Regions from separate parts of the Dorea sp. AGR2135 genome, predicted to be linked through region 2. Evidence: predicted binding sites of a transcription regulator. Region 2 holds the regulator's gene; each other region holds the start of a gene.
What was found. The regulator Rex, encoded in region 2, represses fermentation and respiration genes when NADH is low (regulators of the CRP and FNR family bind a similar motif). The targets are predictions, from matches to a motif close to ATTGTTAANTANTTAACAAT.
Positions count from the first base shown of each region.

Region 1 (11,033 bases), on a different contig from region 2:
AGAAGAGTAGACACTGAATACTTATAGGAATGTGAGCCGTAAGGTGATACATTCGTTAAGCATTCAGTGAAATAGATGTTATCTGCTGGTAAGACCGTAAGAGCACAGCAGAGCATTTGGCTAGTAAGCCCGAAGAGTATAACCAAGTGTTAAATATGGAGGAAATTTAAAATGGCAAAGTATAGAAAACTCGGCAGAACATCAAGCCAGAGAAAAGCTTTATTAAGAAACCAGGTAACAGCACTTCTGAATAACGGAAAAATCGTTACAACAGAAGCTAAGGCTAAAGAGATCCGCAAGATCGCTGAAGGTCTTATTGCTATGGCTGTAAAAGAGAAAGATAACTTCAAAGAAGTTACTGTAAAAGCTAAAGTTGCTCGTAAAGACGAGAATGGCAAGAGAGTAAAAGAAGTTGTAGACGGAAAGAAGAAAACAGTTTACGACGAAGTTGACAAGACAATCAAGAAAGATATGCCTAGCAGACTTCACGCTCGCCGCCAGATGCTGAAAGTTCTTTACCCTGTAACAGAGGTTCCTACAGCACAGGCTGGAAGAAAGAAAAACACAAAAGAAGTTGATCTTGTTGCTAAATTATTCGACGAGATCGCACCAAAATACGCAGATCGTAAAGGTGGATACACAAGAATCGTTAAGATTGGTCAGCGTAAAGGTGATGCAGCTATGGAAGTTCTCATCGAGCTTGTATAATTGCAAATACTTCGATAATCTGAATAAGATAATTTTAAAGCTGTCATGTGAAAACATGGCAGCTTTTTTGTAATTTGTATGAAAATAAAATGTTTGATAATTTGCAAATAAGATATGTTGTCTTGTAGTTTACGATAGAAGGAGCTCCATCGCTTATACTTACACTCCAAGCACTGGACGTTTCCATGAGCCGAAAAACAAGCAATCATGTTCAGCAAGAACTTCCATGATTGCTAACGTCTCATTTCAACAGTGCTTAAGTCGTGCGCATATAAGAGATGGAGAGCCTTCTTAGCGTAAGTCTACGAGGCAAATATTTCCTTGTTATATTATGGATATATAATTTTATAAGTTTAAAATCAAATTACAGAAAAGCTTATAAAGCATCTGAAAAAAGAGAGAATAGCTTCATTACATCTTTTTATTTATTGCAGGGTAAATAAAACTTCAACAGCCAGTCAATAAACAGGAATACAAAGCAAAATACATGCCTATGTGCGACTTGAGTACAATGGAGATGAGATAATGTCAATCGTGTAAGCCATTGCTGTACACGATTGACACGCTTATTAGCTCATCGAAATGTTCTGTACTCGGAGCGCAAAGGCATGTATTTGCTTATAAGTATTCCGTCTTATTTACGATGTAATCTTTTCAACTTTAACCGTACATACTTTGTACTCTGGTGTACTTGAGATGGAATCCAGTGCATCGCTTGTCAGCCAGTTAGCTCCACCTTCGATATAGTGGAAAGGCATCCAGCATTCACCAGGATTTGTCTTGTAGGATACGGTAGCTTTTGCCTGAATCGTTCCACGTCTGGAAGAAATGGAAACCATCTCTCCGTCTTCAACGCCAAGCTTTTGTGCATCTTCTGTGTTTAACTCGATAAAGGACTCACTGGCAATCTGATTGATTCCTTCTGTCTTATCAGTCATAGCACACGCATTGTAATGATAGAGAATACGTCCTGTCATCATGATCAGAGGATATTCCTCATCTGGAAGCTCCATAGAAGGTGTGTATGCAGCTGGTCTGAAATATCCAAGACCTCTTGCAAATTTTCCTACGTGCATAATTGGTGTTCCAGGGTGATCTTTTGATGTACATGGCCACTGAAGTCCCTGTCCGTTTACTTCTTCGCTGTCCAGCCTCTCATGGCTGATACCGGCAAATGAAGGAGTTACAGATGCAATTTCATCCATAATCTGTGCAGGTGTCAGATGAGGCTGTGGATAGCCCATACGACGCATGATCTCAGTGAAGATCCAAGTATCAGGCTTCGTATCACCTTCAATCTCTACGGCCTTTCTGACGCGCTGTACACGTCTCTCTGTATTAGAGAAGGTTCCTTCTTTTTCAGCATAAGAACGTCCTGGAAGAATAACATCAGCAAGTTTTGCAGTCTCAGTCATGAACAGCTCATCCATTGCGAAGAAGTCCAGTGACTCAAGAGATTTTATTACGTGATGTGTATTCGGATCTGTTCTGACCGGATCCTCTCCGAAGATAAACAATCCTTTAATATCTCCACTGATCATCTTAGGGAAGCAGTCCGTAGCTTTTGTACCAATATTCGGATTCAGCTTCGTATCCCATGCTTTTTCAAATTTCTCAAGAACTCCCGGTTTGTCGATGTTCTGATATCCGCTGAACTGGGTCGGCGAAGCACCCATATCGCAGGCTCCCTGTACATTGTTCTGACCACGGATTGGGTTAACACCGCATCCAGGTTTTCCAAGTTTACCGACCATCATAGCCATGTTAGAAATGGACATAACACCTTCTGTACCAGTATGATGCTCTGTAACACCAAGACAGTACATAATTGGAGCCCGATCAGCTTTTGCGTAAATACGTGCAGCTTCTCTCAACATATCTGCATCGATCTGACAGATCTCTGCTACTTTTTCAGGTGTATAATCTTTGACCATTTCTTTCATAGCTTCGAAGTTCTCTGTACGGTCTTCGATGAATTTGTGGTCGATTAAGTCTTCTTCAATGAAGATATGCATCATACCATTTGCAAACGCCACGTTTGTACCTGGTTTTAATTTCAAATGGATATCAGCATCTTTACACAGGTCGATATCACGTGGGTCAACTACGATGAGTTTAGCACCGCGCTGTACGGCCTGACGAACCTGCATTCCGATAACCGGATGTGCATGTTCCGGGTTAGATCCTACAAGGAGGATAGCATCAGATTCATGAGTAATATCATAAATAGTATTTGTCATAGCTCCTGAGCCAAGTGTGGTTGCCAATCCGGCAACAGTAGGAGAATGTCAAACGCGCGCGCAGTTATCGGTATTGTTGCTCTTAAACGCTGTTCTTACCATTTTCTGAAGCATGTAAATGTCTTCGTTGGTAGAACGAGAGCAGGCAAATCCGGCCAGCGCCTCACCTCCATATTGATTTCTGATTTCTGAGAATTTGGAAGCTACGAGATTTAAAGCCTCATCCCATGTAGCACGCTCAAATTCACCAGTTTCTTTGTTCTTAATTAATGGATAACGGATTCTTGCATCACAGTCTATGAAGTCGAAAGAAGCACTACGTCCTTTGACACAGAGCAGATTGTGGTTGGAAGGACCGTCTGCACCCTGCACGTCTACGATTTTGCCGTCTTTTATGTACAGATCCATCTGACAGCCTGTAGCACAGTGCGGACAGGTTGTGCGGACTTTCTTAACTTCCCATTCACGATAATTTTTCCTTCTCTTAATCGTAAGAGCACCTGTAGGGCAAGCCTGAGCACAGTTTCCACAAGACTCGCATAAGGAATTCTCCCAGCCTTCGCCGAACGGTACTTTTACATACACACGTGCACCGTTTCTCTCAAGAGAAAGAGCATGTCTTCCGGTCGCATTTGCACAAGTGCTGATACAACGCTGGCACTGGATACAAAGACCAGGGTCATAGGAGAGGAATGGATGAGCGTCAAATGGCTCATGCTGTACATCTCCGTGTGATGATTTAAAGTTTGGCACATCAATACCATATTCGCGTGCCATAGCCTGAAGCTCACAGGCACCATTTTTAATACATTTGAAACAGTTTGTTTTATGCTCAGCCATCAAGAGATGGAGAGTGTTCTTTCTGGATTCGATAACAGCTGGGCTGTCTGTTGTAATGTTCATGTCCGCTTTTACTTTTGTGTTGCAGGCAGTTACAAGTTTATTCATGCCTTCTACTTCTACGACACAGATACGACAGGAACCAATTTCATTAATTTTTTCCAGGAAGCAAAGTGTAGGAATATGGATTCCATGCTCCCTTGCAGCGCTTAAGATTGACTGACCTTCTTTTGCTTCAATCTGTACGCCATCGATTGTCAGATTAATCATAAGTCTCTACCTCCTACCATAGCTCCACATCCGAAGTGGTCACAACGCAGACAGCGACATGCTTCCTGCATAGCTTCTTCATGTGTTAAGAACTCTTCTACATGTTCGAAATCTTTCTTGCGGATATTTGCCGGGCGCTCACCAATCTCTGTACGTCCCATAAGATCACGCATATTTTCTTTTGGTTCCGGTACAACAGCTTCACAAGTAAGTGTGTGGTGGTAACCAAGATATTCATCAATATTGTGTGCAGCTACTTTTCCGGCAGCGATTGCACGAATTACAGTGGATGGACCAGTTGCACAGTCTCCGCCGGTGAATACACCAGGGATTTCTTTTACTTCTGTGTCAAGTCCGGCCTGAAGGATATTCCATTTTGCAGGGATACCAAACTCTTCAAATGGAGCGGATACAATATCCTGTCCAACTGCGATCATAATAACATCTGCTTTGAATTCCTGTTTTTCTTTTGCAGCATCCTTTGGTGCCGGTCTGGATCCGCGGTAAGCACTAATCATCTGTGGTTGTGTGATCAGAGATTTACAGTTACCATTTTCATCTTTTGTAATCTCGACCGGAGCCTGCAGTGTTACAAGTGCGATTCCTTCCATAACTGCGGATTCAATCTCGGATTCCAGGGCAGTCATGTCTTTCTGACGACGACGGTAAATGATAGATACTTCTTCTGCGTTACATCTGACAGCACTTCTTGCACAGTCCATAGCAACGTTACCACCACCGATAACAACAACACTTTTGCCAGTGTAATCAGGAAGATTTCCATTTCCAATCTGATCCAGAATATCTACAGCAGATACAACATTTCCGGCGTCAGCACCTTCAATACGAAGTGTCTTACCTGTCTGAGCACCAATTCCAACAAAAATTGCATCATGTTTCTCGTAAATATCTTTGACAGGAATATCTTTTCCGATTGTTGTGTTGTATGTAACATGGATATCACCGCTATTTAAAATCGCACGGATATCTTCATCTAGACGATCTTTCGGAAAACGGTAATTCGGAATTCCATAACGGAGCATTCCGCCAAGTTTGTCATGCGTTTCATATATTTCAATCTTATGTCCCATAAGAGCTAAGAAGTATGCTGCAGTTAGTCCTGCAGGACCACCACCAATGACACCGATGGATTTTCCTGTAGAAGGATTCGGTTTTGGTGTAGCAACTTTGTCGACTGGCATCATATCAACTGCATATTTTTTCAGTGCACGGATGTTGATCGGTGACTCCAGCATCTTTCTTCTGCAACGCTCCTCACAAGGATGCTCACAGACCATAGCACAGGCTGTCGGGAACGGATTGTCTTTACGGATCAGATTAATTGCTCCGGCGTAATCCTCTTCACCAACTAATGCGATATATCCAGGAATATTTACATGTGCAGGACATAAGGAGATACAAGGTACCTTCTGTCCGATGGATTCCAGACATTTTTTATTTTCAATGTGGCTCTGATATTCGTCTGCAAACAGGTCTAATCCTTTTAAGACCTCATCAGCGGCATTCCAACCGATGGCACAGTCAGCAGATGAACGGATCATCGTAGCCATCATACGGATGTTATCCAAAGTTTTTTCTGTTGCACGGCCATCTAACACTTTCTGCATCAGACGCGCTACAAGTGGAAGACCGTCGCGGCACGGAACACATTTTCCACAAGTCTGGTTTGCAGCCGTACGCAGCATAGAAATCTGCATAGTGATCGGGCAGCTTCCAGGAGGATAAACCTCAACTTTATGAGAAAAATGTCGTGCGATTTCATCCATTTTCACGTCATAACCTGACGGATCAGCAAGATATAATTTGCTCATAATTTTCCCTTTCTAAATTCAATAAAGATTTTTTTAGTCGTCTTTTAAATAAACGAACCAGTAGGTAAGACCTACCAAAACTACTCCGCCGATAATGTTCCCCAACGTTACCGGAAGAAGATTTTTGGTGAACATAGCTCCCCATGTAAGGCCAGATACGTCAGCGCCGGCAGCAGTTGCAGCTTCAAGATAGGCTGCATTTCCCTTAGCAAAAATACCGGCAGCAATATAGTACATATTGGCTACGCTATGCTCGAATCCACATAAAACGAACATCATGATTGGAAAGAACAATCCGATGATCTTGGAAGACACCTGCTTGGCAGCAAATGAAATCCATACAGCGATACATACAAGGAAATTACATGCAATTCCGCGAAGAAATGCATCGCCAAAGGAGAGTGATACCTTACCGGCAGCAGTGCTGATCATAGAAGCAGCAAGACCGTTGTTAAAAAGACCGGCCTGATGGCTGAATACACAGATTGCAGCAACACCAATTCCACCGACCATATTGCCAAGGTATACAACTACCCAGTTCTTCAGCATTCCGCCAAGAGTGATCTCTTTTTTGCAGAGCGGAATAACCAGAAGACAATTACCTGTGAACAGTTCACTTCCAGCGAGGAGTACCATAGTCAGTCCTCCTGGGAAGATGCATGCTCCAAGAAACTTGCCTGCAGATGCCAGCGGAATAGATACAGCGGCTGCAGTAGAAGCAACGCCTCCAAATGCGATAAAGATTCCGGCCAGTATTCCAAGAACGAACATCTTGGCGACAGGAGTGTTTACCTTCCCCTTTCCGATAGCAATATAATTGTTAGCAATTTCTTTTGGTGAATTCATAACAAATTCCTCCCTTCCCCTAAAATTTTATTTCTAATATATATGATGCCGGCAAAAAGTTACGTAAAAACATCGTTTGCCCTGATATCATAATATATAGACTTCAAGCTTGTCGCCTGCCGCAAGAGGTTTACTTCCGGCAGGAATGATGGCCAGCAGATCACAATCGCTCATGGAAGAAACAGAACCATTGTGCTGGTTGCTAAGTGGGGTGAAATATAACATACCATTTTTGAAATCTGAATGACCTTTTAAAATTCTAGTCACAGGACTTGATTTTTTAAAATCAACCCCAAGATAAGCGGTTGTCTGTGAAAATGTGATGTCAGATCTTCCCGAGAGTTTTCTCATAAATGGAAAGCCGACACACAACAGACCTGTTGCGGCAGCACCCGGATTACCGGATAAGCCCAGAATGACTTTTCCGTCTTTAAATGCTCCAAGCATTGCACCGCCCGGTTTGAATTTTAACCGGTGGAAGAGAAGGTCGCCCCCAATACGACGTATCACTTCCGGCATATAGTCGAAATCACCGGCAGATACACCGCCTGTCGTGATTACGATATCATTGGTCTTGAGGGCTTCAAGTACGGCCCGACACAGGGAATCCAGATCATCACTGACCGTGTTAAGGTAGTTGGCAGTCATATGATGTTTTTGAATGTAACCGCCTAAAAGATATGGATTCGTGTTATAAATCTTACCGTATTCTAAAGGAGAACCCGTATTCAAAAGTTCGCTTCCGGTACTGATAAGCCCGATGGAGAGCTTTTTATAGACCCCAATTTCAGCAATTCCCTGTCCGGCAATCAGTGCCAGGTCAGAAGCGGTAAGTATTTTGCCTTTTGGAACAAGCAAAGTTCCGGCTGCAACATCTTCCCCAGGTGGAATGATGTTTGCGGAGGTAACGGGCGCCGTTAATGAAACTGTATTCTCAGTAAAGGAAGTGCGCTCATGCATGATAATGGCATCGGCACCTTCCGGAACCGGTGCGCCGGTCATGATCCGTGCAGCTTTTCCTTCTGTGATTGGATAGGTTGGAACACTTCCGGCAGGAATTACCTCGGTAACGTCTAAAGTCACGGGATGTTCCGGTGAAGCAGCGGCTGTGTCAGCCTGACGAAGTGCATATCCATCATATGCGCTTTTGGCAAAAGAAGGCACCGGAATTTTAGCTGTAATATCTTCTGCAAGAATTCGTTCAAAAGCATCTTGTAGTAAAATGTGTTCTATCGTCTGAGTTTCTGGCTTTGCCAGATTCAGGAGGCAGTCAGATGCTTCTTTTAAAGTCTGAATGTTCATATGTATGTTTTCCTTATATAAATGTATCGATTATTTATAAATGTTTTAAATCTCCGTTATGATAATGTTGTAATATACAGTCAGCGATAGCTTCGATATTATCCCGACAATAAACGGGTGTATCTTGTATCAACTGTTCGGTTGAAAAATCAGCAGTGATATAGGAGATACAATTAGAAGCAGAAGCGAGTAAGCTGTTATTTTGTTCATCACTTCCAGTCAATAATATAAGCTTTGGATAATCGCTCCATTTGAAGCCTTCTAAAAGAATAAGATCAGCATCACCGACAAGCCCCGCAATTGCAGATTCCTGTAAAGGTTCCCGTTTTACAATGGAATATTTGTCGTTATCATAGACGATGGAAGCACTCACGCCTGCCTGCCAGAACCGATAACTGTCTGTTCCGGGAGAATCAGGTTCGAAAGAATGTCCGTCATGTTTGACTGTGGCGACCTTAAGTCCCCGGTGGATCAGCTCTGGGATCAATCGTTCCATTAAAGTGGTTTTTCCGGAGTTTTTAAATCCGGAAATGGCCAGGCAGCTTTTTGCAGTCAGCTTTTGGTATTCCTCTGGTGTATTGATATTCTGTAGCTGCCAGGAATCTTCTTCTACGTGATAAAAATGAACCTTTAAGTTGTTCAAAGCATCCATGATCCGAAGATTTCCATTATCTAAGCACCTCTTTAGTACAGGGGTGCAGCTTTTGCGATAAATACCACACAGGGGGTGGATCCGATCATCCGCCGTGACACAGATAAGTGCATCAGTATCAGAATGTTTCATGACTTCCTGAAGGTGATGAGCCAGTGTTCCGGAAAAAAGAGGAACGTCACAGGGAAGAACGAGCAGCGCATCCGACTCACAGACAGATAAGGCACTGTAAAGTCCGCTCATAGGACCGCAATCTGAATATCGGTCATCAATCATTGAATAAGGGATTTCCGGATGCCGGGCGGCATCATCGACTGAAACCAGAATCTCAGGAAAATCGCGTAGTTCAAAAATCAGTTTGTCGAGAAATGTTGTTCCATTAAGTCTCAGAGAGGATTTCCGATATCCCATCCGACGGCTTTTTCCTCCTGCCAGTATCAGGCAGCCTGTGTTCATTTGTATCACCTCGTGTTGTATTTATCTATAAACAAGCGCGCTTATAGACGTTTCTTTCGGTTAATTATAGCATTTGAAATTTAAAACCACAAGGAAAGATATATGTTTCACAGGATTGATAAAATTGGGACGGGTTTTAAATGAAACTAACTAAATTATATTTTAGAAAATATAAGGACGTTTATAAAAAGAAACTATAGAAAAGACGCTGATATTGATAAAAAAATAGCATTGTGACTAATTTGGATAAAAGTATTTACAAAATTTTATCCAAATGTTACAATATGACCGTTACTTATTCTAAAAACAATCGGTAGAGAGGGAAGGAATAAAAAAAATGAGTAGATTAACGATCGATACTCCTAGCAGGGCAGACCTTGTTATGGAGCAGCTCTACAAGGATCTTGAGCGCAGAATCGAATCAAGCCCACCGGGATTATGTCCAGTAGACTTGTCTCGCGCATTTTTGGAGTTATGCCATGCTCAGACTTGTGGAAAATGTGTACCTTGCCGTGTCGGTCTTGGTCAGTTGAATCACCTGATCAGAAAGGTACTGAACGGCAACGCAACAATGGAGACACTTGATACTATGGAGCAGACAGCAAAGTCTATTATGGAGTCTGCCGACTGTGCGATTGGATATGAGGCAGCGCATATGGTATATAAGGGACTGATCGGATATCGCGATGATTATATCGAGCATATCAAGAACGGACGCTGTACCTGTACATATAATCAGCCGGTACCATGTGTATCCTTATGTCCTGCACATGTTGATATTCCAGGATATGTAGCGTTAGTTGGGGAAGGACGCTATGCAGATGCAATCCGTCTGATCCGTAAGGATAATCCATTCCCGACAACATGTGGATTTATCTGTGAGCATCCATGTGAGGCAAGATGCCGTCGTAACATGATTGATGATTCTATTAATATCCGTGGCCTGAAACGAGTGGCAGCGGACTTTGCAGGGGAAGTAGAGCCGCCAAAATGTGCATCAGGCACAGGTAAGAAAATTGCTGTATTAGGAGGAGGCCCGGGAGGACTCAGTGCAGCTTATTATCTGCAGCTTATGGGACATCAGACAACGGTATATGAGATGCTTCCAAAGCTTGGAGGTATGCTCCGCTATGGGATTCCGAACTACAGGCTTCCGAAAGACCGTCTGGACGAGGATATCAATGCAATCTTAAAGACAGGAGTAGAAGTAAAATACGGTCTTAAGATCGGTGAAGATATTACAATCCAACAGCTTCGCAGTGAGTACGATGCTGTTCTGATTACAATTGGAGCAAGTACAGATAAGAAACTTGGACTGGAAGGAGAAGATGCAGACGGAGTCATCTCAGCAGTACAGTTCTTAAGAGATGTAGGAAAAGACGAAGCACTTGACCTGACTGGAAAAGAAGTCGCAGTTGTCGGTGGTGGTAATGTATCTATGGATGCAGTCCGTACAGCCAAAAGACTGGGTGCTAAGAAAGTCAGCATTGTATATAGAAGAAGAGTTGCAGATATGACAGCTCTTCCGGCAGAGATTGAAGGAGCAATTGCAGAGGGAATTGAAGTACAGACTCTGAAGGCCCCGGCATCTCTGGATATTGATGAAAATCATCACATTAAGGGAATGTATGTTACACCGCAGATGATCAGTGAGATCAAAGGCGGACGTGCAAGCGTAAAAGCAACAGGAGAGCCAGATCAGTATATTCCATGTGATATCCTTGTTGTGGCAATTGGTCAGAATATTGAGACAGATCATTTCGCAGAAGCAGGAATTCCGGTAGAGCGTGGTAAGATCGTGACAACTGCAGGAGGAGATTTCCTGGATATGCCAGGTGTATTTGCAGGAGGAGACTGTGCAAGTGGTCCGGCTACTGTGATCAAAGC
Region 1 is NZ_ATVU01000008.1:65,587-76,619, forward strand. Features, by position in the region: gene G593_RS0107145 (DNA-directed RNA polymerase subunit alpha) at 1-10, shown strand, start outside; gene G593_RS0107150 (bL17 family ribosomal protein) at 172-708, shown strand; gene fdhF (formate dehydrogenase subunit alpha) at 1,347-4,058, opposite strand; gene G593_RS0107160 (NAD(P)-binding protein) at 4,055-5,890, opposite strand; gene G593_RS0107165 (formate/nitrite transporter family protein) at 5,924-6,736, opposite strand; gene G593_RS0107170 (molybdopterin molybdotransferase MoeA) at 6,824-8,038, opposite strand; gene mobB (molybdopterin-guanine dinucleotide biosynthesis protein B) at 8,073-9,146, opposite strand; gene G593_RS0107180 (NAD(P)-binding protein) at 9,484-11,033, shown strand, end outside.
Region 1: a site for Rex is predicted at 9,360-9,379, ahead of G593_RS0107180 (NAD(P)-binding protein). Genes of this name have one in related genera too.

Region 2 (11,033 bases):
CTCCGATTTTACTATGATACTACAAGTATTTCCAGCTTTTTCGGAAGTATTCTTATATTTCATGCAAGAATAAAGCAAAATCCATTCACAGGCATCCCAGTCTGGGCTTTTACCCTTTCTTACTATTACACATCTACACATCAAAATAATCGACCTGTTCTGTGACCTGCCCATTCTGAATGTATTCTCTTGGAATTCTCTTTCCGAGATCACAGACAAATTCATAGTTAAATCTTCCAGACAGATCACTTAAAGTCTCCACCGGAAGAAATTCTTCACCATCTTTACCGACCAGTGTTACTTTATCACCAAATTTTACATCTGGAATATCTGTCACATCGACCATAAACTGGTCCATACAAACTCTTCCGCGGATTGGTGCTTTTTTGCCATGGATCAGTACATAACCTTTGTTAGAAAGACTTCTGGGATATCCATCTCCGTAGCCGACCGGAATGGTCGCAAGAGAAGTCTCTTTTTCTGTCACATAGGTTCCGCCATAGCTGACCGGAGTTCCTTCCGGAACTGTCTTTACATAAGAGACATGACTGATCAGTTCCATGGCCGGTCTTAACGGAACATTCTTTTTTTCTACCTCCTCGGAAGGATACAATCCATAAATGGATATTCCGGCACGTACCAGATCCATGTTCGCTTTCTTAATATCAATGATACCGGCACTATTTGAGCAGTGGTAAATCGGAAATGTGACACCTCGCTTTTTAAGTTCATCACGCATATAGTTGTATTTTCCAATCTGAACATCTGTATATGCCTTGTCTGTTTCATCTGCTTTTGCAAAATGTGTGAACATTCCTTCTAATTTAAGTCCCGGCATTTTTGAAATTTCTTCAATTGCATCTACACTGTCTTCATGAATCTGGAACCCAAGTCTTGACATTCCGGTATCCAGCTTAATATGAATATATGCATCTTTTCCCATTTTGACCGCAAGATTCGAAACTCCTTTCGCCATTTCTACTGTGTAAGTGGTCATCCGGACTTCATTTTCAATCATTGCTTCCCACTGATCCGGGAAAATGCATCCAAGCACAAGAATTGGTTTTTTTATTTCATTTTTTCTCAAGACGACAGCTTCATCCAGTGTTGCAACCGCGTAGCCCCAGATATAGTCTACCGGTTCCAGTAACCGGGCAATCTGGACTGCACCATGTCCGTATCCATCTGTTTTGATAACTGCAATCATCTGTACCCCATCTTTGATATTTGCTTTCATCATCTGGAAATTATAAAAAATTGCATCCAGATCCACTCGTTCACATACTCTGCTGTATTGTTTCATAATCTAGTTTTCCTCCTGTATCGTCATGGCTGTTCCTGCCTTTTGTGCAAGTTCCCTTGCGAGAAGACTGTATGCGCCTTGTTCCTTCTCTATAATCTCACCAGCTCTTCCGTGAATATAAACACCGAGAAGCGCTGCTTCCCATTCAGAAAGTCCCTGTGCGAGATACGATGCGATAATGCCTGCCAGCACATCCCCGGATCCGGCTTTTGCCATAGCCGCACAGCCGGATAGATTTACCGCTACCCGCTCTCTCGGCTTTGCAATGGTTGTTCTGGAATCCTTCAGTACACAGGTAACGTCATATTCTTTAACAAATGTACGAAGTGCTGCAATACGATCTTTTTTTACTTCAGCAATCTTCAAACCGCTGATCCGTTCAAATTCTTTCATGTGCGGTGTAAAGATAAAATGTTCACAATCTGCACCACACAGATAATCCATATGTTCAGACAAAATATTGAGTCCGTCTGCATCTATGACACAAGGTTTCTTTGTATATGCAATGGTTTCTTTTAAAATCTTCCTTGCAGTCTTCTTTGTTCCAAGTCCGGAACCTATAGCTACGACATCTGCCCAGTCAATCAAGCGATGTAGTTCATTGACATCATATTTTTCATAAGTTGTAATGATTGCTTCCGGAATCTGACTCTGTAAGATCACGCGATTCTCTTTAGCAGTATAGATCTGCACCAGCCCGGTACCTGTCCTGTAAGCTGCAAGTGCGCCAAGATATGCAGCACCTGACATACCTTTGCTTCCGGTGATCATAAGAAGCTTTCCGTAAGTTCCTTTATTAGAGTCCGCATTTCGTTTTGGAAGAAGTGCTGCATAATCACTTCCCTCCAGTGTACAAACTGTTTCCTCATCTCTTTCCAGCGGAAGTGATACAATTCCGATATCCTCGGATACACAGATTCCTGCATAACTTCTTCCTGGATCAAGTACAAGACCAACTTTCGTCTCCTGAATTGTCACAGTATAGTCTGCACGCACTGCAGTTCCTAATACATTTCCTGTAGTTGCGCAAATTCCGGAAGGAATATCCACGGACATACGGACTGCATCAGACTGATTCACACACTCTATAATCTGCACATATCTGCCTCCAACCTCCCGGCAAAGTCCAACTCCAAAAATTGCATCGATAATTAAAGTATACGGTTCACTTTCAAATGCTTCTTGCTCAAACTGCTCCTTAAACTGTGCTCCTGTATTTTTCAACTGTTCTATCTGATAGGCAGTCTCTGGTGTACAGTGATCTCTGTTTCCGACCAGAACTGCTGTTACGTCACACCCTTCCCATGCAAACATTCTGGCAATCGCAAAGCCGTCCCCGCCATTATTTCCAGAACCACAGAGGACACATATTTTATTTAAATTAATTTTCCAGTCTTTAATGTGATCTACACATGCTCTGGCAGCCCGTTCCATAAGTTCCAGGGACGGGATTTTAAGTTCATTTATCGTAAATGAATCTGCCGTTTTCATCTGTTTAGCATCTGGCAAATATCTCATAGTTTTGATTCCTCCTGATAGAAAGAAACGTGCAAAGCCAGGATGCTATCTGAACAAACCTGTCTTTACACGTTATCTCCTTAATTATGTTCTTCCTTGTAGCGGCATATATTATATGACAGCCTCATCAGACTCTCGGATAAATGTACATTCTCAACAATCACACTTTCCGGGAGATTCAGATCTGTATGTGCAAAATTCCATATTCCGTGAACATTGTGATCTGCCAGAAATTTTGCGACTTTGATTGACTCATCCTTTGGAATCGTCAATGCTGCAATATCGATACTGTTCTCATCTACAAATTTCGGAAGCTCGTCCATCATATGAATTGGAACACCACGAACTTCCTGCCCGTCAAGCTCCGGATTGATATCAAACAATCCTTTTAAGATAAATCCCCGCTTTTCAAATGATGCATAGTTCGCAAGTGCACGCCCCAAATTACCAGCACCAATAATAATAATATTATGATCCTGTTCCAATCCAAGAATTTTTCCGATTTCTGAGTACAGATATTTTACATTATAGCCATACCCCTGTTGCCCGAATCCGCCAAAATTATTAAGATCCTGACGAATCTGGGAAGCTGTTACTTTCATTCTTTTACTAAGCTCATTGGAAGAGATTCGTTCTACTCCCTGCTCGATCAGCTCCCCAAGGTATCTATAATATCTGGGTAATCTACGGATAACTGCCTGTGAAATTCCCCTGTTTTGCATGATCCGCACCTCCTTCCTTCAAAAATTTCTACTCATTATTATAGGCAATCGTTAGTATAATGTCAAACTTTTTAGTTGTTTTTTGTAGTATTTTCGTTATAATAGTATAAGATGATGCCAAAATTATGCGGTCGCAGCCCTGCGGCATCTTTATTTCTCAAAATCACAGGATTTTTATCAAGGAGGATAGGATGATACTTGCATGTCACAATATCAAAAAAGCCTTTGGAGAAGAAGTAATTGTCTCCGGCGGCTCCTTTCATATAGAAGACCACGAAAAAGCAGCTCTCGTAGGACCGAACGGTGCTGGAAAGACAACACTTCTTAAGATGATCGTTGGTGAGATACAGGCGGACGGCGGCAATGTTGTTCTGACACGTGGCAAGACGATGGGATATCTGGCACAGCATCAGGATATGAATAATGACCATACGATCTATCAAGAGGTACGCACTGCAAAAGCCGATATTCTCGACATGGAGCGGCAGATTCGTGAGATTGAACAGGAAATGAAGCATTTAAGCGGCGAACGTCTGGAAGAACGTATGAATACATACCAGCGGCTCACAGTAGCATTCGAACGTGAAAATGGATACGCCTGCGAAAGTGAGATTACTGGTGTTTTAAAAGGACTTGGATTTACAGAAGAAGAATTCGCAAAACCGGTCGCGACTTTATCCGGAGGTCAGAAAACCCGTGTCTCTCTCGGAAAACTGCTCCTCACAAAGCCGGATATTCTGCTTTTGGACGAGCCAACCAACCATTTGGATTTAAATTCCATCTCATGGCTGGAAACTTATCTTCTGAATTATCCTGGTGCAGTACTGATTGTCTCTCATGACCGGTATTTTCTGAACCGGGTTGTAACAAAAGTTGTCGAGATCGAACTGGGCAAGCTTACCACTTTCATGGGCAATTATACAGATTACGCCAAGAAAAAGGAAATGCTCCGTGAAGCCAGAATGAAAGAGTATCTGAATCAGCAGCAGGAAATTAAGCATCAGGAAGCGGTCATTGAAAAGCTTCGCTCCTTCAACCGTGAAAAATCCATTAAGCGTGCAGAAAGCCGTGAAAAGATGCTGGATAAGATGACCCCGGTTGAAAAACCGATGGAACTGCATACAGATATGCACTTAACACTGGAACCTTCCTGTGTCAGCGGTAATGATGTCTTAATTGTCGAGCATTTAAGCAAAGCATTTCCACCACAGATTTTATTTGAAAATATCAGCTTCGAAATCAAGCGAGGGGAACATGTCGCGATCATTGGAGACAATGGAACCGGAAAAACAACAATCCTTAAGATTTTAAATCAGGTACTCAAAGCTGATTCTGGAAGTTTCCGTCTCGGTTCTAATGTAAAGATTGGTTACTACGATCAGGAACATCACGTTCTGCATATGGAAAAAACTATTTTCCAGGAGATTTCCGATGACTATCCTAATCTTAATAACACGCAGATCCGTAAAGTGCTGGCAGCATTTTTATTTACCGGAGATGATGTATTTAAACTGATTGGTGACTTAAGCGGTGGCGAACGTGGACGCGTGTCCCTTGCAAAGCTGATGCTTTCTGAAGCGAACTTCCTGATTCTCGATGAGCCGACCAACCATCTGGATATTACATCAAAAGAGATTCTGGAACATGCACTGAATAATTACACAGGAACGGTTCTTTATGTTTCACACGACCGTTACTTTATCAATCAGACTGCAACACGTATCATGGATCTTGTTAATCATACGTTTGTAAATTATATTGGAAATTATGATTATTATCTTGAGAAAAAAGAAGAACTGACAGCCGCATACTCCAATACGTCTCGCTTAGAAAATAATTCCTCTTCTGCAGCTGCTGACTTGGCCTCTGATTCAAAGTTAAGCTGGCAGGAACAAAAAGAAGCTCAGGCAAAAGAACGGAAACGCGCTAATGAATTCAAAAAGACAGAAGAACGAATCGGTGTTCTGGAAGATAGAAGTGCTGAAATTGATATTCTAATGTCGCAGGAGGAAGTTTATACGAATTCAGTAAAATGTCAGGAACTTGCGAAAGAACGTGCAGAAATTGACGCTGAACTTGAAACTTTATATGAAAAATGGGAAGAGCTGGCCGAATAAGCCAGCTCATTTTTCTACTCTTCAAAAACACGTTTGATACTATCATAATGCAGGAAGATTCCTTCGTCAGCCAGAGCCTTGATCTCATCCGCTGTTGCAATCTTATATCCTGCAGTCTCTTCTGTCTGAAGATGCAGGTCTTCTTCTTTAAAATCCTTTTCAAAACGATAGACATCTACAAAATAATTGTCGCCTTCTCCAGGATTTTCTCTGTGATAAGTAAACATATAACCGCCCACACAGCCATTTACATCCAATCCTGTTTCTTCCAGTACCTCACGGCGTACCGCTTCCTCGGAGCTTTCGCCTGCCTGTGCAGCGCCTCCGGAAACTTCCCACCAGCCTGGTGCCCATGCCTTTGTCAGAACGCGGCGGGTAATCAGATATTTTCCATCTGGACGGCGGATCACACCTAACACTGTCAAGTGATACTCATCCTCTTTCAGGCACCAGTCATTGCGCTTCATTTTTCGCCCGGTCAGCTGTTTGTTTTTATCATAAATATCCCAGTATTCCATGCATTTCAACTCTTTCTATACTAACTTTTCAGCAATCGCTTTAATAAAGTCTTCACTGTTTAACACTGTTGGATTCGGAAGTGTTGTGATAAGAGCCAGATCTTTTGTCATCTTTCCTTCCTCAATTGTATCAATCGTTGCCTTCTCTAATTTATCTGCAAAATCCATCAGATCCTGATTTTGATCCAGTTCACCACGTTTACGAAGAGCTCCGCTCCATGCAAAGATTGTTGCAACAGAGTTCGTAGAAGTTTCTTCACCTTTTAAATGCTTGTAATAATGACGCTGTACTGTACCGTGAGCAGCTTCATACTCGTAATATCCTTCCGGTGATACAAGCACGGATGTCATCATGGCAAGAGAACCAAATGCAGAAGAAATCATATCGCTCATAACATCTCCATCATAGTTCTTGCATGCCCAGATGTAGCCTCCTTCAGATTTCATAACACGCGCTACAGCATCATCAATCAATGTGTAGAAATATTCGATACCGGCTTCATCGAATTTTTCTTTATATTCTGCATCAAAGATTTCCTGGAAAATGTCTTTGAATGTGTGGTCATATTTCTTAGAAATTGTATCTTTTGTTGCGAACCAGAGATCCTGCTTTGTGTCTAATGCGTAATTGAAGCAGCTTCTGGCAAAGCTCTCGATAGAACCACAGAGGTTATGGATTCCCTGAGCAACCCCTGGTCCGTCATATTTGTGGACAAGTTCTTTGATCTGTGTTCCATCATCTCCTGTATACACAAGCTCTACCTTTCCAGGTCCAGGAACCTTGATTTCTGTATTTTTATATACATCACCATAAGCATGTCTTGCAATGGTAATTGGCTTTTTCCAATTTTTAACGCATGGCTCGATTCCTTTTACAACGATCGGTGCACGGAATACAGTTCCATCCAAAATTGCACGGATGGTACCATTCGGGCTTTTCCACATTTCCTTCAGATTATACTCTGGCATACGCGCAGCATTCGGTGTAATTGTTGCACATTTTACTGCTACTTTGTACTTCTTTGTTGCTTCTGCGGAATCAAATGTAACCTGATCATTCGTCTCATTACGATGTTCAAGTCCAAGATCATAATAATCTGTATTTAACTCAATAAATGGATTCAGAAGATGTTCTTTGATCATCTTCCAGAGAATTCTTGTCATCTCATCTCCGTCCATCTCTACAATTGGTGTTGTCATTTTAATTTTCGCCATGTTTTTGTCCTCCTGCCACTATATAAACTTTACTTATATGATTCTTTTAATTTGAAACATTAATCTTCAATTTCGATATGAAGATTTTCCATTACATGCATGATGTGCAGATTTGCAAGTCTTTCCGCTTCATCAGCATCCCCTTTTTTGATTGCTTCCAAAATTGCCTTGTGCTCCTCGATGGACTTCTCAGCCCGGTTTTTTGCGCCTACAGACAACATACGTGCCATCTTTACATATTTGTGAAAATCCGATAACGTATGTTCCATAATCCGGCTGTTGGATGCTTCATATAGAACATGATGGAATTTACCGTCAAGATCTGACACCTGAACAACTTTGTCCTTATCCTTTTTCAAATGAAACTCAGATAAAAGAACAATTTCTTCCAGCTGCTCAATCTGTTCTGGAGTGATGTGCTCTGTCGCCCATCTGGCGCACATACCTTCCAACATAGAACGAATCATGTAAATATCCTGAACGTCTTTCGGCGTAATACCTGTTACATAGGCTCCTTTATTAGGAACAATCTTTACAAGTCCTTCCAGTTCCAATTGTCTAAGTGCCTCACGGACCGGAGTCCTGCTGACTCCCATCTCCTCACCGATTGTAATCTCCCTAAGTTCATCACAATCCTTATAGACACCAGATAAAATATCCTCCCTCAATTTTTCAAATACCCTTCCTCTAAGAGAACGGTCCTGATACTCTTCCATAATTTTAACCTTCTTCGTGACCTCCTGGAATCTTTCTGACACTAAAAAGTCACCTTTCTTTTTATATAATGCACTTCGTGTATAATTGTATACAATCAAATCTCATATGTCAAGAGACAAAACAAAAATCCTTCAAAAATCCCATAGTAAAAAGAGAAAACCCGAAACTTTTTTTGAATCTTGCTCTTTCTGGTTTTCTCTTCTATGATATTTTTATTCAAGAATGCCGAGGCATTCTTGCTGCAAGGTGCGCGTCATGCAATTGCATGACATACTTCTACTGCGCACCTCTGCAATCCTGCCGGAGGCTATATCAGCTGGGGGATTAACTCCCAGCTAATACAATTTTGCACCGATCTCTCTTGGCCGGAATCCTTTTTCTTCCAGAGCTTTCATAATCTGGTTCTTATGCTCTGTACCGTAAGCTTCCATTGTAATACGAAGCTCCACGGCAGCATTACGGTTGGTGCTAACGAACTGGTTATGTTCCAGTTTAATAACATTTCCCTGGGCATCAGCAATCGTCTGAGCAACAAGCGCAAGCTGTCCCGGTTTATCCGGAAGTAATACAGATGCCGAAAAGATACGGTCTCTCTGAATCAGTCCATGCTGTACAATGGAAGACATTGTGATAACATCCATGTTGCCTCCACTTAAAATTGCAACCGCCTTCTTTCCTTTCAAATCTAACTGCTTGAGTGCTGCAACTGTCAGCAGTCCGGAATTCTCAACAATCATTTTATGATTTTCGACCATATCGAGGAAAGCTCCGACAAGCTCATCATCTTCTACAGTCAGCATCTGATCGATGTTCTTCTTTGCATACTCGAAAATGTGGTCTCCGACACGTTTTACTGCAGTACCGTCTGCTATGGTATTTGCACTGTCCAATGTGACCGGCTCGCCAGAAGCAAGTGCCATTGTCATACTTGGCGCAGCAGCAGGCTCAACACCGATCACTTTAATCTTTGGATTCAACATTTTTGCAAGTGTAGATACACCTGTAATCAATCCGCCGCCACCAACTGGCGCAAGAATATAATCGACGGTCGGAAGCTCCTGCACAATTTCCATTGCAATACTCCCCTGACCTGCTACGATGTCCAGATCATCAAACGGATGCACAAATGTACTTCCGCGCTCCTGGGCCAGTTTTTCGGCATACGCACAGGAATCATCATAGACATCTCCGTAAAGAATCACCTCTGCGCCGTAGCTTTTTGTACGATTTACTTTGATCAAGGGTGTTACTGTTGGCATAACGATTGTAGCCTTGCATCCAAATTTCTGTGCTGCGTATGCAACACCCTGTGCATGGTTTCCGGCTGATGCAGCCACCAGTCCTTTTGCTCTTGCCTCTTCAGACATTGTGCTGATCTTATAATATGCGCCACGCACTTTATAAGCTCCTGTATACTGCATATTTTCCGGCTTCAGATAAACCTTACCGCCCGTCTGCTGGCTTAAGTTTTCACTGTATACCAGTTTCGTCGGAAGAGTTACGTTTTTTACAATTTCGCTTGCCTCTTCAAATTTTTCTAATGTTAACATACTTCATTCTCTCCTTTTACATCAAACAATGCATTTACAAATGTATCAGAATTAAATTTCTGCAGATCGTCAATCGTCTCGCCGACACCGATATATTTTACCGGAATACCAAGTTCCGCCTGGATTGCAACTGCAATACCACCTTTTGCAGTTCCATCCATTTTTGTCAGGATAACACCGGTAATATCAGCAACTTCATTAAATTCCTTTGCCTGAGCAAGTGCATTCTGACCTGTTGTGGCATCTAGCACTACCAGTGTCTCACGATATGCGTCCGGAAATTCACGGTCAATGATTTTATTCATTTTACGAAGCTCTTCCATCAGGTTCTTCTTATTGTGAAGCCGTCCGGCAGTATCAATCAAAAGTACATCGGCATGTCTTGCCTTGGCAGCTGCAACTGCGTCATAGACAACGGCTGCAGGATCAGAACCTTCCTGGCCTCCGATCAATTCTGCTTGTGCACGGTTCGCCCACTCTTTCAACTGCTCTCCCGCTGCAGCACGAAATGTATCTGCGGCAGCCAACACAACTTTTTTATTCTGACTGCGGAGTTTTCCAGCTAATTTACCAATCGTAGTTGTCTTTCCGACACCATTCACTCCAATGACCATGACCACCGAAGTTCTCTCTTCAAATTCATAAGCAGCTTCTCCGACGTCCATCTGCTCTTTGATGCTGTCAATCAGGATTTGTCTGCATTCAACAGGTTCTTTGATATGCTGGGTTTTTACCTTTTCTCTTAATTTGTCCAGAATATCATACGTTGCCTGAACTCCGAGATCGCCCATGATGAGGACTTCCTCCAGTTCTTCATAAAAGTCCTCATCAATATGTGTAAATCCGTTAAAAATACTGTCCATACTGGACACAATATTATCTCTTGTCTTTGTGAGACCATCGACAAGTCGTCTGAAAAAACCTTTCTTTTCTTCTGCCATACTTTTACTCCTTTCAAGGCCGCCCCCCTGCCATTCAAGAATGCCGAGGCATTCTTGCTGCGAGGTGCGCGTCATGCAATTGCATGACATACTTCTACGTTCTATCTTACCTGCGCTTTCTCTAATCGTCCAGTTCATCTTCCAGAAGACTGACGGACACAAGTGTCGAAATTCCTTTTTCCTGCATGGTGATTCCGTACAGACGGTCTGCCGCAGTCATTGTACCTCGTCTGTGCGTAATGACAATGAACTGTGTATTCTTTGTAAGCTTATGCAGATACTGTGCAAAACGGTCAACATTGCTATCGTCCAGTGCTGCCTCAATCTCGTCAAGCAGACAGAACGGGGACGGCTTGAGATTCTGAATTGCAAATAATAATGAGATTGCTGTCAGAGACTTCTCTCCACCAGATAACTGCATCATATTCTGCA
Region 2 is NZ_ATVU01000001.1:223,393-234,425, reverse strand. Features, by position in the region: gene alr (alanine racemase) at 134-1,303, opposite strand; gene G593_RS0101110 (bifunctional ADP-dependent NAD(P)H-hydrate dehydratase/NAD(P)H-hydrate epimerase) at 1,307-2,821, opposite strand; gene G593_RS0101105 (redox-sensing transcriptional repressor Rex) at 2,902-3,543, opposite strand; gene G593_RS0101100 (ABC-F family ATP-binding cassette domain-containing protein) at 3,735-5,660, shown strand; gene G593_RS0101095 (NUDIX hydrolase) at 5,675-6,178, opposite strand; gene G593_RS0101090 (NADP-dependent isocitrate dehydrogenase) at 6,194-7,393, opposite strand; gene G593_RS0101085 (GntR family transcriptional regulator) at 7,453-8,109, opposite strand; gene ilvA (threonine ammonia-lyase) at 8,446-9,660, opposite strand; gene ftsY (signal recognition particle-docking protein FtsY) at 9,654-10,601, opposite strand; gene smc (chromosome segregation protein SMC) at 10,723-11,033, opposite strand, start outside.

Region 3 (11,033 bases), on a different contig from region 2:
CACCTTCCTGACTGTTCAAAAATCTTCTGGTATCTTTATCATAGCATATATCCAAATATATTAAACAGGTATCCTACAATGACAATTCCCATGCACACAATTCCGATAAATATTGCAAGTAGCTTTTTCTTGATTGCTTTTGACAACATCACCAGTGACGGGAATGAAATAGTCGTCACAGACATCATAAATGCCAGGATTGTTCCAAGCCCTGCCCCTTTTGCCAGCAGACTTTCTGCAACCGGTATCGTTCCAAAAATATCCGCATACATTGGTACTCCGACTACCGTTGCCAGCGGCACCGCATACCACTTCTGCTCTCCTAATATGCTTCGAACTATATGCTCCGGAATCAGATTGTGAATTGCCGCCCCAATTGCTACTCCAACAAAAATGTATGGTGCAACTTTCTTCACGGTGGATACCACCTGATTCTTTGCATAATTCATTCTGTCTCCTACCGTCAGCTTTTGGGATTCAATCTCCACATTCTGAGACTGTCTGATGAACTCCTCCACCTGATCTTCCATATGAAGTTTCTCAATCAAAGTGCCTCCAACGACCGCCACAATCAGTCCTACTATCACATATGCAAATGCAATTTTGCCACCGAACACACTCATAAGCAGAACCAGTGATCCAAGATCTACCATTGGAGAAGATATGAGAAATGAAAATGTCACACCAAGTGGCAGTCCCGCACTTGTAAATCCCATAAAGATTGGGATTGAAGAACAGGAGCAGAACGGTGTCACCGTTCCAAGCAATGCCCCGATAATGTTCGCCCAGATACCATGGAATCTTCCCATAATCTTCTTACTTCTCTCCGGCGGAAAATAACTCTGAATATAAGAAATCAGAAAAATAAGCACCGCAAGCAGTACAAAAATCTTAATCACATCATAAATAAAAAAATGTAAAAATTCACCGGGGAATCTACTCTCCCTCATTCCTGCCTTTACAAGCAGATTTCCTATGAGATCTTTCAGCCAGTGCATACCTAATATCTGGTCCTGAAAAAAATCCCAGCCTGTCTTAATCGCACCCATAACGTCTCCTTTTAAACATTAGATATTTCTATAAACAATTCATTATATAGAAATATAGAAATATCTCTATGTCTTAGTTTTATAAAAACCGGCACGAACTTTCGTACCGGTTTCGTTCTATTCACACTTTACATTATACATAGAAGTTTGTCAATATATCTTCTTATATATGCTTTATTATTTATTTTAATCAAATTATATATCAGTCTGCTTATTCTATGTCAAATATTTTTATTGATAATCCATGACGTCGATCCACTTCATCAGGAAATCCTTCTCCAGCTCATTGTTCTTCTCAAGCTGTGCTGCTGCAACAATCGGGAACCACTGCTGTACATACTGTTTCGCAGTGTCACTCTTCTTGCAGAACATAGTCAGATACATCTCTGCTGCCACACGGTTCTTCAGTGCGAACTGAAGGTAAGTAAGTGCCGCATCTGCGCTGGCATTTCCCTGGGTAACATGTGCCCAGTCTACAACTGTCAGCTTGCCGTCCTCGCCTACGATGACATTACTTGGATTAAAGTCTCCATGGCATACTTTTGTATGCTTCGGCATGCTCTCCAGACGTACCAGAAGCTCATATCTCTGGGTCGCATCCAGTTCTTTTAACTGATTGATCTGTTTTGCCAGTTTGTCTTTCAGTTTCGTAAGCATCGGAGCCGTCTTTGCGTGGATCTGAAGCTGAAGATCTACGAACTCTGCCATATATTTTTCCAGATTATCCGGATCCTTTTCCATGACTGTTTCCAGAGTCTCGCCTGCCTGACACTCAATAACAAGTGCCCATTTTTCATCGATCTGTGTGACCTCATCAAGTTTCGGAATATCCAGTCCCGCCTCCTCGACTCGAACGGTATTCAGCGCCTCATTAAAAACGGCTGACTTCGGGTGATCTTTTTCAAATATTTTTACAATCTTATCCCCGTCCTTGTAGACTTCCTTATAAGAACGTTTCACAATTAATTCCGGATTCGTAAGTTTCATCACATTTACCTCCTTACCAGCACTTTAAGTATAACTCTTTGATTTCTTTCATGAGTGGATATCTTGGGTTTGCTGCTGTACACTGATCGTTAAATGCCTGCTCCACCATGTCGTCCAGTGTGTCCATGAAATATTTCTCATCAATGCCGTACTCGTGAATGGACTTCTTAATACCGATTTTTTCTTTCAGCTCTTCCAGTTTTGCGATAAAGTTTTCAAATACTTCTGCATCGTCTTTTCCCTGGCAGCCTACAAAGCGGCCAATTTCAGCGTATCTTGCCAGTGCATGTGGATACTGATACTGTGAAAATGTTCCCATTTTTGTCGGCACTTCTGCAGCATTGTATCTCATGACTTCTGTCAGGATCACTGCATTTGCGACTCCATGTGGCAGGTGGTGGAATGCACCAAGTTTATGTGCCATGGAGTGGTTCAGTCCAAGGAACGCATTCGCAAATGCCATTCCAGCCATACAGGAAGCATTTGCCATCTTCTCTCTGGCCTCCGGATCATTTGCACCATTGTCGTATGCTCTCGGCAGATACTCAAATACTGCTTTTGCTGCCTTGAGGGCAAGTCCGTCTGTGTAATCTGTTGCCATAATAGATACATATGCCTCAATTGCATGAGTCATAACATCAATACCAGATGCACTAGTCAGTCCTTTTGGCTGAGTCATCATGTTATCTACATCTACAATTGCCATGTTCGGCAGAAGCTCATAATCTGCAATTGGCCATTTTACGCCTGTCTCAGCATCTGTGATAATGGCAAATGGTGTCACCTCGGAACCTGTTCCGGAAGAAGTCGGGATTGCTACAAAGTAAGCTTTCTCGCCCATTTTCGGGAAAGTGAATACACGCTTGCGGATATCCATGAAGTCCATGGCCATATCCTCAAAGTCAGCTTCCGGATGCTCATACATTACCCACATAATCTTTGCTGCGTCCATGGCAGATCCACCGCCAAGAGCAATGATCGTATCTGGCTCAAATGCACGCATCTGATCCACACCTTTTTCAGCACACTGAAGTGTCGGATCCGGTGCCACCTCGAAGAAGCATGTGTGCTGGATTCCAAGCTCATCCAGTTTCTGCTCGATCGGAGCTACGTAACCATTCTTATATAAGAAGCTGTCTGTTACGATAAATGCTTTCTTTTTGTGCAGTACATTTCCAAGTTCATCAAGCGCTACCGGCATGCAGCCTTTCTTAAAGTATACCTTATCCGGAGTCCGAAACCAAAGCATATTTTCTCTCCTCTCTGCAACTGTTTTAATATTGATCAGGTGTTTTACACCTACATTTTCAGATACGGAGTTTCCTCCCCAGGAACCGCAGCCAAGTGTCAGTGACGGTGCCAGTTTAAAGTTGTAGAGATCTCCGATTCCTCCGTGAGAAGACGGTGTGTTGATCAGGATTCGACATGTCTTCATAGCTTCAGCATGTTTTGCAATTTTCTCTGTCTCAGCAGGATGTACATAAAGAGAAGCTGTGTGTCCATATCCTCCATCTGCTACAAGGCGCTTTGCTTTTTCAAGGGCTTCGTCAAATGTCTTCGCACGATACATTCCAAGTACCGGTGATAATTTTTCGTGTGCAAATTCTTCAGAAATGTCTACGGATTCTACTTCACCGATCAGAATCTTTGTATTTTCCGGAACTTCCACACCTGCAAGTTTTGCAATCTCATATGCAGATTTTCCAGGAATCTTGTTATTCAATGCTCCATTTATAATAATCGTCTTACGAACCTTATCAAGCTCTTCTCCTTTTTTCAGGAAATAGCAGCCTCTGTATGCAAATTCTTTCTTTACTTCATCGTAAATGCTGTCCAGAACCGTTACGGACTGCTCAGATGCACAGATCATACCGTTATCAAATGTTTTGGAATGAATGATGGAGTTAACTGCAAGTTTAATATCTGCTGTGTCATCAATAATAACCGGTGTATTTCCGGCTCCAACTCCAAGTGCCGGTTTTCCGGAAGAATAAGCTGCCTTTACCATTCCCGGACCACCCGTTGCAAGGATAATGTCTGATTCTTTCATAACCATGTTCGTCAGTTCCAGTGACGGTGCATCGATCCAGCCAATGATTCCTTCCGGTGCTCCGGCTTTCACTGCTGCGTCCAGAACAACCTTTGCTGCTGCAATTGTAGAAGCTTTTGCTGCCGGATGCGGACTGATGATAATTGCATTTCTCGTCTTCAGACAGATCAATGTCTTAAAGATTGCTGTTGAAGTCGGGTTCGTTGTCGGAATAACTGCTGCCACAAGACCGATTGGCTCTGCGATTTTCTTAATTCCGAATGCTTTATCTTCCTCAATCACACCACAAGTCTTTGTGTCTTTGTATGCATTATAAATATACTCTGCTGCATAGTGATTTTTGATTACTTTATCCTCAACAATACCACGTCCGGTTTCCTCAACTGCCTGCTTTGCAAGTGGAATACGCATTTTGTTCGCTGCAACTGCTGCCGCATAAAAAATCTTGTCAACCTGCTCCTGTGTATAGGTGGCAAAGATTTTCTGCGCCTCGCGCATCGCCTGCATCTTCGCTTCCAACGCTTCCACATTGTCAACAAATACCGGTACAACATCTTTCTTCTTAGCCATCTGGATTCCCTCCTGTAAATAAAAAGTATGGATTATAGTTTGCTTAATTAGACGTCTTTTATTCTTTACATTTGGTAGTATAAATTATCGTTAATTATTTGTCAATATATAAATGATATTTTTTTAACATTGTTGTTTATTTTTTGTCATTTGTTGGAAATATTATTATATAAAGCAGTTCACGGGACATAAAACGGAATAATTTCCGTGAACTGCTTTTTTCATATCCTGTAGTTTTCCAATAAATGCCAAATAATAAACTGCTTGGAAGCAGGACGGCTTACGCCGAAATTGCATTATGCAGGCTAAGCGGAAAGCCTGTAATATAGATACTATTTCGCTATTTTTCCCCACCGATATATTCTAAAGTAGGCATTAGAAAAAACGTGGAAGCTGCCTTCCACGTTCTTTCGTTTATTCCATATTTGTTTCTACTGTTATAATTTTATTCTCTTGATGTACATCGAAAATCAATGGATTCTCTTCTGCCCATTTTGGATCTTCTTTCTGGCGCTTGCACCATTTCTCATATGCTTCCAGAAACCTGTCATGAATCAGATGTTCTGCCTCCAGTCTTGCGTCGACTGCATCCTGAAACTCGCGATATGTCCCGAGCTGATATCGTTCTCCTTTAAAGCCGATTGTCACTCGATACTTTCCCGCTTTCGTCTTGTACACTCCACGGAAACCACTCGTACTGTCACATCGATTTTTCCGGTGCTTCAGCCATTCAACACAAGTTCCGTTCAATAAATGAAGCTGGTCATGCACGTTTTTTTCACACTCTTTCTTCAGGCATCCACAGCTTTTATAATTACCATATACAAGTCCACTAAGAGAAACATCTACTTCATTTCCACATTCACACTTACAGTGCCAATATACAGAGCCTCTCTTGTCACGTTTTTCTGTCGGATACAAGGCAGTCAGTCTTCCAAATTTCTGTCCACTCAGATCACGAATCACTGACATTTCTTTCTCCTGATAAATACTGCAAGAAAAAATACCACGACTGCTATTGCTGCTGTCGAACACCACAGTATGATATTCTGTGTATCTCCGGTTTTTACAATAGTATTTCCTTTCGCCGGTTTGTCTCCAGTATAAGAATTATGAAAATATGCTTCTTCACTCTTTGTCCCATCCGGATTTTTTACAACAACTTGTGTATCAAGTCCTCCATTGTCTGCATTCGTCACATATACTGCTACCTTGTAGTTCGTCTCATCATAACTGAATTTATCCTTTTTGTCAGATACTTGCTGTTTCAGATTATAATAATATACTCCGGCATGTTCATAAGCAATTTCGATTACTTTTTTATCATTATCTTTTAGAGTAAATGTATAAGTTCCCTCTGAAGTCTCCTCTGGCATCGGAACTTTTGTCTCTTCACAGGTCATTATATATTGAAACTCTCGGTTCAGTCCGTCCGGCGCTTGATTTTTTATTTCAAATGTCTGGGACACTGGTATTTTTGCAACAGTTTTTTGAGAGGCTGCCTCTGCCTTCACCGGCAATCCCTGCAACAGAACTGCTGCAAGAACAATCCCTGCAACAAATGCAGAAAATCTCCCCCTATTTTTTATATTTTCCGTTCTCCGGTTTCTTATCATTTATCTCCCCTCCTTTCTGTCCTTGTACTGCACGATTATTTACCGCCATACAATTCTTATGTTTCTTTCTGATATATCGAAGAATAGCTACTATCTCCAGCCCTATAAGTACACTTTCTAAAAGCCCATACCACCAAAGCGGAATTTGCTCAAGAAGATTTCTTGCTATCCCCTGCTGTTTTTCTGTCTCTCCTTCTGCAAACGTATCTGGATAAGTTTCATCTGAAATCACACCGATCAACACATCTCTGCCATTTGTAGTCTGTGAATTACAAGTAGATAAAGCTATAATCCGTACATTTTCATCTTCCACAGAAATGTTTAAATCCCGGTAATACAATGCCTGTTCCCGTACATATGATAAATACTTCGATTTTTCTGATTGATCTGCAATTCTGACACTGTAAATCATGTTGTCATATGCATCTGCTTTCACAAATGCGAAAAAATGCACACCATGATCCTGACCACTATAATATAGATTTCCATATTCATGTGTATTGAAATACGTCTCATCCTCATAGTGACCAAGATCACCGAACATCAACTCTTTTTCCATATGATGTCCATAAATAATATTATTAAAATTGCTAAAATCCGGTGCGTTCATGCAATCCAGAAATAAACTTCCCGACAGTGCATATTCACCCATAACATCTGTATTCACATATTTTGAATTATCTTCTGCCTGCGTGAACGGATAATCAATTTTCGTTCCATATACATGCAGCCAGCCTATAACTTCCGGGTTTTGCGCCTGCAATTGTTCAAATGACACCGAGTCATCTTTTTCCGGCTTGTAGGTCTTGTATTTCTGCGCAGAAGCCGCATCATAGACCTGTCTTGTGTCCCAAAATGCATACACGCCGTACAAAATCAGCAACATGGTGAATATCAGTACTACAAAATTGACGATCCGGTCTGCTATACGCACCAACATTTTTTAGCGATACTGTCTGCGTCTGTTGATCAGTACGAGTGCCACAAGAGCACATACTGCTGCTGCAACAAGGACAACATATGGAAGGTTATTGATGATAACACCTGTAATCGGAGTGTCAGCATAAGCATTGGTAAATACGACACTGTTTGTCTTCTCGCCAATTAGCTTGTTATCTGCTGTAATTCCGTCAGCTTCGCTGGTTGCGTTAGTTTGCACTGCTGTTGCACCATTCTCAACAACTGCTACACTTGGTGTATATCCATCTGTTGCTCCTGCTTCAGTAACGGTATATCTTGTTCCTGCTGCAATGTTGTCAAATGTGATTGTATCTCCGTCACACAGTTCTACATTTGCTGTTGCTTTACCATTATTATCAAATGTAAGTACTACATTCTGATGTGTTTCTTTACATTTGTCACCTTTTACAATTGTTCCTGTGTAGGAAGCTCTTGTATCTGTAGACGCTTTTGTCATGTTAATTGTAAAGTTGAAGTGTTTTGTTTTGTCTGCCTGAGCTCCTGTTACTTTCTTTTCTATTGTGAGACTAGAGTCTTTTACATATGTATTGTCAAAAGACATATCTGATACTTTTGTCTCTCCATCATTTGCAGTAATGCTGTCTACTTTTAAACCATCGCCATCATTTACTACATATACATTTACTGTGTAAGTTTTTGTATCATATGTCATGCCGGCTACATCGCCTTTTACCTCATTGACGGTAAATGTGTAAACACCTGCATGTGGATATTTCGTTGCATCTGCAAGTTCTGTTGTTGCTGCTTTCGATACAAGATCATCGGTCACCGCATCTGCACGAAAATCTGCTGTCGTAGTTTTTGCAACAGTCGTCTCATCTCCAGCGGTCTGAGTGATATTAAATGTAAATGTTGTATCTGGTACGGTAATTCCTTCTGCAATATGCAAATTCTTGGTAACACCTGCCTGTCCAACTGTTGGAACCTGTACCTCTTCTGCCATTACTGCTGTTCCAGCACATAAGCTCATTGTGAGCATCCCTGCCATAAGCATTCCTTTGATTTTTCCTGATTTCATTGTTTCCCCTCCTTAATATATCCTTGTATTTCATTTATAATAAAAAGCAATCTATTTTTCTTCCTGTCTTCAATCCTGCCTGCCAACAGATTGTTTCCTATCTGAAATTGTTGCCACCTATTTTATAAATTACGGCGGCGCATAATGGTCATAACATTTCCCTTGATTGTTGCTATGTCTACCGGTCCATATATCCGGCTGTCTCTTGCACTGCTTCTGTTATCACCCAATAAAAACACCTGATTTTTGCCTACTATGACTGGGAATGTAATTCCTTCTGAGTATGGAAGTGTTTCCATATAAATGTCATCTTCCTGTTGTATATAGCCATTGACACTTAATCCTTCCTCTGTAATATCCACTACATCCCCCGCCCGCGCTACGATTCGTCGGAGTTCTGTCTCTTTCTCCTGCCTGATTACCACTACATCTCCAACCTGATAATCCTTTTTCAAACGATAATAAATTATCAGGTCTCCTTCTTTCATAGCCGGGGTCATGGAAGCATCTGGATTACGGCAGATGCCAAATAGAAATGTAAACATCACTACTGCCAAAGCCCCTATAATCAAAATCTTTAGCAAAAGATATCCGATATCCACAAGAAGCGGCACCGGTTGTCTTTCTTCCTGCATCTTAAAATCTTCTCCGTCTGTGGCCTGCCACACGCTTCATTTTCTGGCAGATGATCATATAGATGGATCCTGCTGCCGCCATCAATGCTGCCATCAAAATTCCTCCGGCAACCCAGTTGCCTGTGTCTACGCCACTTGTCGGAATATCTTTTGCAGTATTTGTTACGGTAACACTTTGGTCACGATTCATTGTTCCTGTCTTCTGATCATACTGGACATCGTATCCTTTGGAGCTGTCGCTTGTCTCTTGGACTTCATATGTTGCTTGCGCTGGGATTCCAACAATCTTTATAGCTTCATTATCCTTTAATGAAACGGTTGCTTTTCCATCTGTAAAGCTGATTTTCTTATCATCTTCCGTGTCAAATTCTCCACTTACATTCTCTCCATTTTTATCCTTTAATGTAATGTCGATATCAAATGCCTTCGTCCGATCTGCGTAATCATTTCCTTTCGTCAAAACCTTTTTAACGGAAAGCACATATGTATTCAAAGTATATGTATTTTCAAACCAGATTTCAGAAGTCTTCCGGTCTTGAATACTGACAGTCCCCGAAGCCTCCGAACTATCCGTTCCATTTACCTTCACACTTACGGTATATCCGTCTCTCTGTGCGGAATCTGCAACCTCACTTACGGTATAACTTCCAATTGGAACATTCTGTTCTACATGTGTAGCCGTATAAGCCTGCTTGTCCTCGTTCCAGCTAAATCGATTCAGTGTAACAGTTTTCGTCGTATAAGCATTTGGTCCTTCTATTTTTACATCAATGGAATAGTCAGTTGCCTCTTCCTGCGTCAATCCCTGAATTGTTTTTACAATCTTCAAATGTCCTGTATCCGGATTCGGTTGTGGAAGTTCTGATGTAAAATACACATTATCCAAATGGTTTCCAATCGTTCCTTTCAAATTCTCTTTTGCACCAGAACTGGAATCATATGCGGTCGGTCCTGACACAAAGAAAAATCTGGTCAGATATTGTCCCTCTGGAACTTCATATGTTCCAGTATGCGTATACCATTTCTGATTATCATCTGTAATCTCCTGGACCGTTGCACCTTTATAAGTCTCATCTCCATTGTTTATAGCCTGAATAACCTTTTCGACATCTGCCTGATTGTTAATATTTTCTGCAAGTTCCGCCGGCATGATCAGGACGTACATGGTATCCTTGGCCGTCTTATCTCCTCTTGCCCGATGAGCCAGTCCCCAGTTCAATGTTGCCCCCGGTGTCGTCAGCACATCCTGATATAAAGAGCCAACTTCATTTGCATTCAGTTCTGCGAACTGTTCTCCATCGGCTGCCGCATCGACCTGATGATGCTTTTGAGACAACGCTTGATATGTTTTTGCCCATATCCATCGTCTTTCTTTCTTATTGGGTGAAGCATTGACAATTTCTATCTTGTTATCAGAAGCTGTTGTTTTCCATACGATTCCTTGCGTATCACTTGTTATATACGGCTGGTAATTGCTATTACAAAGCGGCGTTTCAAAGCTTCCATTCTGAAGTGCTGAATAATAAGAAACCTGAGTTGCTATTGACTCACCAGTTTTATTTCCCTGTTCATCATAAATTTCCACCTTGTAGTATTTTCTTGCCCCATTATCAAGTGCTGCATTCAGACTTTTTCCATCTTCTGAAATGTTGTAGGAATCTCCGGTAATCTTACGGCTTACAACTTCTGTCCAGTTGCTTGTTCCATTGTCACTTTTGAACCACTTATAACTGGCTGCAACGACGGATTCCGGAACATTCAATGTTCCCTGATCTTTGATATGATTCTCCAGTGAAAATGTTGTAACTGCCAGTGGCATAACATCTTCCTGTACACTTCCATCTGAGCCCTCACTCTCATCAGAAGCCGTTGCCTTTGTCCATGTCAGTGCAAATGCAGAAACACTCTCGACGTCATATTTTGCTGTGATTACATTTCCGTCTACACTTATTTTCCCATCTGTGGCATCAGCAACTTTTTTCATCTGAAGTCCTGTCTCAGTTTTTACGAGCTGTTGTACTACAATGGTATTCAGATCAACTTCTTCTGCCAGTGTTTTGGAATCAATCTGCAGCTCAATAGCCACTTTTCCACCCGTTGGCTGGCAGGCTCCGTTTTCATCTTCAA
Region 3 is NZ_ATVU01000008.1:82,484-93,516, reverse strand. Features, by position in the region: gene G593_RS0107250 (permease) at 39-1,049, opposite strand; gene G593_RS0107245 (aminoglycoside phosphotransferase family protein) at 1,281-2,036, opposite strand; gene adhE (bifunctional acetaldehyde-CoA/alcohol dehydrogenase) at 2,050-4,656, opposite strand; gene G593_RS19020 (hypothetical protein) at 5,071-5,628, opposite strand; gene G593_RS0107230 (Spy0128 family protein) at 5,619-6,272, opposite strand; gene srtB (class B sortase) at 6,235-7,212, opposite strand; gene G593_RS0107220 (Spy0128 family protein) at 7,216-8,271, opposite strand; gene lepB (signal peptidase I) at 8,394-8,906, opposite strand; gene G593_RS0107205 (DUF7601 domain-containing protein) at 8,908-11,033, opposite strand, start outside.
Region 3: a site for Rex is predicted at 4,743-4,762, ahead of adhE (bifunctional acetaldehyde-CoA/alcohol dehydrogenase). Genes of this name have one in related genera too.